DNA from 2 places in the Kitasatospora sp. NPDC047058 genome. Region 2 is predicted to be linked to the other one. Evidence: riboswitches for the same ligand, from Rfam matches in the RefSeq annotation. Region 2 holds a riboswitch; the other holds the start of a gene.
The links. Region 2 has a riboswitch for glycine ahead of gcvP (aminomethyl-transferring glycine dehydrogenase). Riboswitches for the same ligand answer to the same signal wherever they lie in the genome.
Positions count from the first base shown of each region.

Region 1: it holds a riboswitch for glycine, as region 2 does, so the genes downstream of both, gcvT (glycine cleavage system aminomethyltransferase GcvT) here and gcvP (aminomethyl-transferring glycine dehydrogenase) in region 2, are expected to answer to the same signal.

Region 1 covers NZ_JBEYVJ010000163.1:5,135-8,531, reverse strand. Annotated here, with positions in the region: gene ABZ885_RS23035 (enhanced serine sensitivity protein SseB C-terminal domain-containing protein) at 1-124, opposite strand, end outside; gene ABZ885_RS23030 (enhanced serine sensitivity protein SseB) at 292-1,092, opposite strand; glycine riboswitch at 1,263-1,368, shown strand; gene gcvT (glycine cleavage system aminomethyltransferase GcvT) at 1,601-2,722, shown strand; gene gcvH (glycine cleavage system protein GcvH) at 2,800-3,180, shown strand; gene glyA (serine hydroxymethyltransferase) at 3,279-3,397, shown strand, end outside.
Region 2 covers NZ_JBEYVJ010000038.1:22,468-25,864, reverse strand. Annotated here, with positions in the region: gene ABZ885_RS08790 (PRC and DUF2382 domain-containing protein) at 1-1,147, opposite strand, end outside; glycine riboswitch at 1,371-1,475, shown strand; gene gcvP (aminomethyl-transferring glycine dehydrogenase) at 1,715-3,397, shown strand, end outside.

The DNA.
Region 1 (3,397 bases), on a different contig from region 2:
CCCAGCGCTCCGGCGCGACCTCGCGCAGGGCGTGCTCCAGCGCTCTCGGATCCGCGCCGGGGCGCCCGGCGGGTGCCTGGCCCCAGGGACCCGGTGCACCGCCGCCTACCGCTCCCGCACTCATGCGCCCACCTCGCTGCGCCTCTTCTTTCCCTCACCCGCCGCCGGCCCGGAGAGTGTCTGCTCGCACCCTATGGGGCGCCACCGACCACCGCCACGCCGACGTGCCTGCCTTGAAGCCCCTCCCACCCGTTGGCGGGCCGCCCGACGACGGGCGGGGAGGGGGCGGGCTCACATCCGCGTGTAGAACGGCTGGACCCGGTTGAGCAGCCACTCGACCACGGGGTCCTCCGCGAGGTCGAGCAGCACGAGGTGGACGCCGCCCGGCAGCGGCGCGGTTCCCAGCGCCCGGCCCAGCGCCTCGTTGACCGCGGCCGGGTCGGCCGGGGCCAGCCGGTCCAGCTGGACGCCGACGAACATCACGGTCGGCTCGCCCTCGACGCTGGCCAGCGCGCGGCGGGCGGTCAGCACGCCCGGCAGTGCCGACAGCTCGGCGCGGCAGGCGGCCAGGAAGGCCTCCGGGTCCTCGCCCGGCACCGGCTCGCGCAGCGCCACCCGGCCGCCGGTCGGCGCGGCGGCGTCCTCGGCGGCCTCCCAGCGGTCCTCGCGCGGCCCGCGCCGCAGCTCGGCCACGCCCTGCGGCGGCACCGGGAGGCCCACCGGCGCCTCCGGGTTCACCGCGATGCCCACGCCCAGCGGCAGCCCGCGGGCGAACTCCCAGACCGGCGCGATCGCGAACGCCATCCCCGGCGCCTGCTGCAGCAGGACCTCCTGGGAGGAGAAGACCGGCACGTACGGCTCGCCGGCCAGCTCGACGGTCGGCAGGTCCAACGACCGGCCCTGCGGGTCGCCCCCGGCCGGCAGCGGGATCCACACCTGGCTGCGGGCCAGCACCTCGAACACCCGGGGGGTCGCGCCCGGGTCGCCGAGCGCGGCGGTGAGCACCTGCTCCAGCTCGTTGGCGGGCCAACCACCGCCCTGCGGCGCCGCCTCCGGGCCGCCCCACCCCTGCTGCTGCTCCGGGATCCCCATCTGCCCTGGTACCGCCTCACTGGCTCGTCGACGCGTGAAGCCTAGCGGGCCGCCCGGGGCCCCTCTCCCGCGCGGGCGCCGGACGTGCCATGATGTGCGCGTCCCGCGTGCTTCCGTGCGTTCCCGCCGGTGCGACCCGCAGGGACGCCACCAACTCCATACCGGCCGCTCGAACCCGCGCGGGAGAGTCCGGAGTGCCGCCCCAGGCGGTACGGCCGGCGCCGAAGGAGCAAGTCCTCCCCGGAATCTCTCAGGCACCCCTACCGCACGGGCTAGGCACATCTGGAAAGCGGCGTACGGCCCTGTCGTGCGCCCACCCACGGTGCAAGCCGCCATGCTGTCCTGTTAGCTGTAAAGAGCTGCGGGCGCGCGACGGTGAAGCTCTCAGGTACGACGACAGATGGGGAGACCCAACCGCCGCATGCCCGCGCGCAGGTCAGGTCCCTCCCCGAGCGGGACCGGTCCGGCGTGCGCACCCCTGAGTGCCCAGACCGAGGAGTTCCAGGCCATGTCGTCCCTCCGCCTCACCGCGCTCGACGCGCTGCACCGCGCCCTCGGCGCGACCATGACCGACTTCGCGGGCTGGGACATGCCGCTGCGCTACGGCAGCGAGCGCGAGGAGCACCTCGCCGTCCGCACCAAGGCCGGTCTCTTCGACCTCTCCCACATGGGCGAGATCACCGTCACCGGCCCGCAGGCCGGCGAGATGCTGGACCACGCGCTGGTCGGCTTCGTCTCCGCGCTGGGCGTGCTGCGCGCCCGCTACACCATGATCTGCGCCGAGGACGGCGGCATCCTGGACGACCTGATCGTCTACCGCCTGCGCGAGGACGCCTTCCTGGTGGTCGCCAACGCCTCCAACGCCCAGCTGGTGCTGGACGAGCTGATCGCCCGTGCCAAGGGCTTCGACGCCGTCGTCACCGACGACCGCGACACCTACGCGCTGATCGCCGTCCAGGGCCCGGAGGCCACCGGCATCCTGGCCGACACCACCGAGGCCGACCTGCCCGGCCTGAAGTACTACGCGATCCTCCCCGCCCAGGTGGCCGGCCGCGACGTGCTGCTCGCCCGCACCGGCTACACCGGCGAGGACGGCTTCGAGATCTTCTGCAACCCGGGCGACGCCGAGCACATCTGGCAGGCGCTGACCGGGGCCGGCGCCGAGCGCGGCCTCGTCCCCTGCGGCCTGTCCTGCCGCGACACGCTGCGCCTGGAGGCCGGCATGCCGCTCTACGGCCACGAGCTCTCCACCGAGCTGACCCCGTTCGACGCCGGCCTCGGCCGGGTGGTCCGCTTCGACAAGACCACCAACGGGGGCGCGTTCATCGGCCGCAAGGCGCTGGAGAAGGCCGCCGCCGAGGCCGAGGCCAACCCGCCGCGGGTGCTGGTCGGCCTGGTCTCCGAGGGCAAGCGCGTGCCGCGCGCCGAGTACGCCGTGGTCTCCGCCGACGGCGGGCCGATCGGCCGGATCACCTCCGGCGCGCCCTCCCCCACCCTGGGCAAGCCGATCGCCATCGCCTACGTGGACGCGGCGCACTCCGCCCCCGGCACCACCGTCGCCGTGGACGTCCGCGGCAAGCACGAGCCGGTCCAGGTCGTGGCGCTGCCGTTCTACAAGCGCGCCCGCTGACCCCTACCCCACACCGAGGCACACCCGGCCACCGGGGCGCTTCGTCGTACCCGCTTCCCATCCTGGAGAATGACGTCATGAGCAACCCCACGCACCTGCAGTACACCAAGGAGCACGAGTGGCTGACCGCCGCCGAGGACGGTGTCTCCACGGTCGGCATCACCAAGCACGCCGCCGACGCCCTCGGTGACATCGTCTACGTGCAGCTGCCCGAGGTCGGCGACACCGTGACCGCGGGTGAGACCTGTGGCGAGCTCGAGTCCACCAAGTCGGTCAGCGACCTGTACTCGCCGGTCACCGGTGAGATCGTCGAGGTCAACGAGGCCGTCGCGGACGACAACAGCCTGGTCAACAGCGAGCCGTTCGACGGCGGCTGGCTGTTCAAGGTGCGCGTCGAGGCGACCGACGAGCTGCTGAGCGCCGCCGAGTACGACGCGCTCACCAACCCCTCGGCCTGAGCCCCCCGTCGGGGCGGCGGCCGCGCGGCGGCCGCCCCGACGCCGGCCGACGTGCCGCCGGCCGCCCCCGCACTCCCTCCTCCCGGGAAGACCACACCATGACGGTTCTCAACCAGTCCCTGCACGCTCTCGACCCGGAGATCGCCGCCGCGGTCGACGCCGAGCTGCACCGCCAGCAGACCACCCTGGAAATGATCGCCTCCGAGAACTTCGCCCC
Region 2 (3,397 bases):
CGGTGCCGGTGTGGTCGTGCACCTCGACGTGCTCGCGGCGCAGGTCGTCCCGGATCACCTCCTCGGCGGTGTACCGCTCGACCACCAGGCGCACCCGCTCGACCGGGGCCAGGTACTTGCGGACCACCGGGCGCTCCTCGCGCAGGGTGACCTCCTCCACGGCCTCGGCGATGTCCTGCTCGCTGATCGAGGACCGCTCCGCCTCGCCGACCGGCATCCGCTCCACCCGGACCCGCTCGCGGACCACCGGGACCCGGCGCTCCACCGGCTCGGTGGTCACGTACTTGCGCAGCTTCGCGGTGCCCAGGACGTGCCACTCGGTGGTGATGTCCAGGCGCTCCTCGCGGCAGGTGATCTCCACCGGGCCGCCGGGTGCGGACTCCGCCGGACCGGTCGGGCCCGCGGCGGCGCCCGTCTGCGCCGGAGCCGTGCCGTGCTGGCCGGCGGTGCCGTGCTGGCCGGTGGTGCCGTTCGCGGCGTGGGTGGTGGAGGGGGCGGCCGGTGCCGCGGGGGCGGCCGGCGCGGGGGTGGTGAGGGTGCGCACGTTGGCCTCCGTGGCGGAGTCGGACGGCTTGCCGGAATCGGCCGCCGGGCTGGTGGTGTGGGGGGCGGGGGCCGCGGCGTCGGCCGGGTGGGCGGCGAGCGGCTTGGCGGTGGACACGGGGGCCCGGGAGTCCGCGGGCTTCTCCGCGGGCTTCTCCGTGGTGCCCGCCGCCGCCGCGGCGCCGACGGCGGCCGTGCCCGCCGCTGCCGCCGGGACCGCGGGTGGGACGGCGCCGAAGTCCAGGTCGGCCGGCTGCGAGCCGGAGCCCTCGCCCGCGGGGCGCCCGTCGAACGGGGTGTCCAGCCCGTAGTAGCGGTACAGCTGGAGCTCCTGGGCGGGCGAGAGGTGCTGGCCCACGCCGAAGTCCGGTGACTCCTTCACCAGCGACTTGTCGTACGGCACCCGCAGCTCGTCGCCGGAGAACTCGCTCGTGGTCAGGGGGACGAAGGCGTCCCGGCCGAAGATGCCGGTCCGGACCGCGGCCCACTCGGGCTGTCCGGTGGCGTCGTCCAGATACACCTCGTCGACCGTGCCGATCTTGTCTCCGTTGCGGTCGACCGCCTTGTGGCCGATGAGGTCCCGGGGGTCGATATCGGTCTGCACTCTTTCCTCCAGTGCGCTGCGCCTGCGGAACGCCCGCAGGCCGGCGGCCGGCCCGCCCGTCCCATCCGCCACTTCACACCAAAAGCCATGAACCGGGCGCCCGCGACCGGGGTGGGGCCGGACGGGCCCGGCGCTGCGCCGTACGGGTCACGGGCGACCTGCCGGAGTGACCGGGTGCACCCGTGATCGGAGGGCGTCCCGCTGGTACCCTGGGCGCGACCGCCGAGCCCGCTCGGGAGAGTCCCCGACAGTGCAAAGACACTGGTCGGGGCGCCGAAGGAGCAACTCCTCCCCGGAATCTCTCAGGCATCCGTACCGTGTGGGATAGGTCACTCTGGAAAGCAGGGCAGGACCCCCGGCGAGGGAGCCGGTGGACACCACCCTCACCGACGGTGCAAGCCGGCGGGGCGCCGACGGCGCGCCGTGCGGGTGAAGCTCTCAGGTCCCGATGACAGAGGGGGAGGCCTGTCGGGTTCGCCCGCCCAGGCCGCTCCGCTGTTGTCCGCAGCGGCAAGCCGCCCGGCGTGCGTACCCCCGCCGGTCCGTGACCAGGAGGCCTCGACCACCATGAACGCCCAGCCGAACGCGGGACGCCCCACCGGCGCCTCGACCCTCACCGAGCTTGAGCTGGCCAGTCCCTTCGAGAACCGCCACATCGGCCCCGACGCCGCCGCACAGGAGAAGATGCTGGCGCAGGTCGGCTACGGCTCGCTGGACGAGCTCGCCGCCACGGCCGTGCCCGAGGCGATCCGCTCCATCACCGGCCTGGACCTCCCGGGCGGCCGCAGCGAGGCCCAGGTCCTCGCCGAGCTGCGCGAGCTGGCCGGCCGCAACCGTGTGCTCCAGCCGATGATCGGCCTGGGCTACTACGGCACCTTCACCCCGCCGGTGGTCCTGCGCAACGTCCTGGAGAACCCGGCCTGGTACACCGCGTACACGCCGTACCAGCCGGAGATCTCGCAGGGCCGCCTGGAGGCGCTGCTCAACTTCCAGACCCTGGTCTCCGACCTGACCGGCCTGCCGACCTCCGGCTCCTCGCTGCTCGACGAGAGCACCGCGGCCGCCGAGGCGATGGCCCTCGCCCGCCGCGTCACCAAGGTCAAGGGCGGTGTCTTCCTGGTCGACGCCGAGACCCTGCCGCAGACCGTCGCGGTGATCAACACCCGCGCCGTGCCCACCGGCGTCGAGGTCGTCGTCGCCGACCTGTCCGAGGGCATCCCGGCCGAGATCGCCGAGCGCGGCGTCTTCGGCGTGCTGCTCCAGTACCCGGGCGCCACCGGCGTGGTCCGCGACCTCACCGCCGTCATCGAGCAGGCCCACGGCCTCGGCGCGGTCGTCGCCGTCGCCGCCGACCTGCTGGCGCTCACCCTGCTGAAGTCCCCCGGCTCGCTCGGCGCCGACATCGCCTGCGGCACCTCGCAGCGCTTCGGCGTGCCGATGGGCTTCGGCGGCCCGCACGCCGGCTACCTCTCGGTGCGCGCCGAGTACGCCCGCTCGCTGCCCGGCCGCCTGGTCGGCGTCTCCGTCGACGTCGACGGCAACCGCGCCTACCGCCTGGCGCTGCAGACCCGCGAGCAGCACATCCGCCGCGAGAAGGCCACCAGCAACATCTGCACCGCCCAGGTGCTGCTGGCCGTGATGGCCTCGATGTACGCGGTCTACCACGGCCCGGACGGCCTGGCCGACATCGCCCGCCGCACCCACCGCTACGCCGCCGCCCTCGCCGAGGGCCTGCGGGCCGGGGGCGTGGAGCTGCTGCACGGCGAGTTCTTCGACACCGTCACCGCCGTCGTCCCGGGCCGCGCCGCCGCGATCGCCGAGGCCGCCCGCGAGCACGGCATCAACGTGTACCAGGACGGCGAGGACCGGATCTCGGTCTCCACCGACGAGACCACCACCCGCGAGCACCTGGCCGGCGTCTGGGCCGCGTTCGGCGTCGAGGGCGTGGAGGTCGCCGAGAGCGCCGACGCGCTCCCGGCCGCGCTGCTGCGCGAGGACGAGTACCTGACCCACCCGGTCTTCCACAGCCACCGGTCCGAGACCGCCATGCTGCGCTACCTGCGCCGCCTGTCGGACCGCGACTACGCGCTGGACCGCGGCATGATCCCGCTGGGCTCCTGCACCATGAAGCTCAACGCGACCACCGAGATGGAGCCGGTGACCTGGCCGGAGTTCGGCCAGCTGCACCCGTTCGCGCCGATCGACCAGGCGCAGGGCTTCCTCACCCTGATCCGCCAGCTGGAGCAGCAG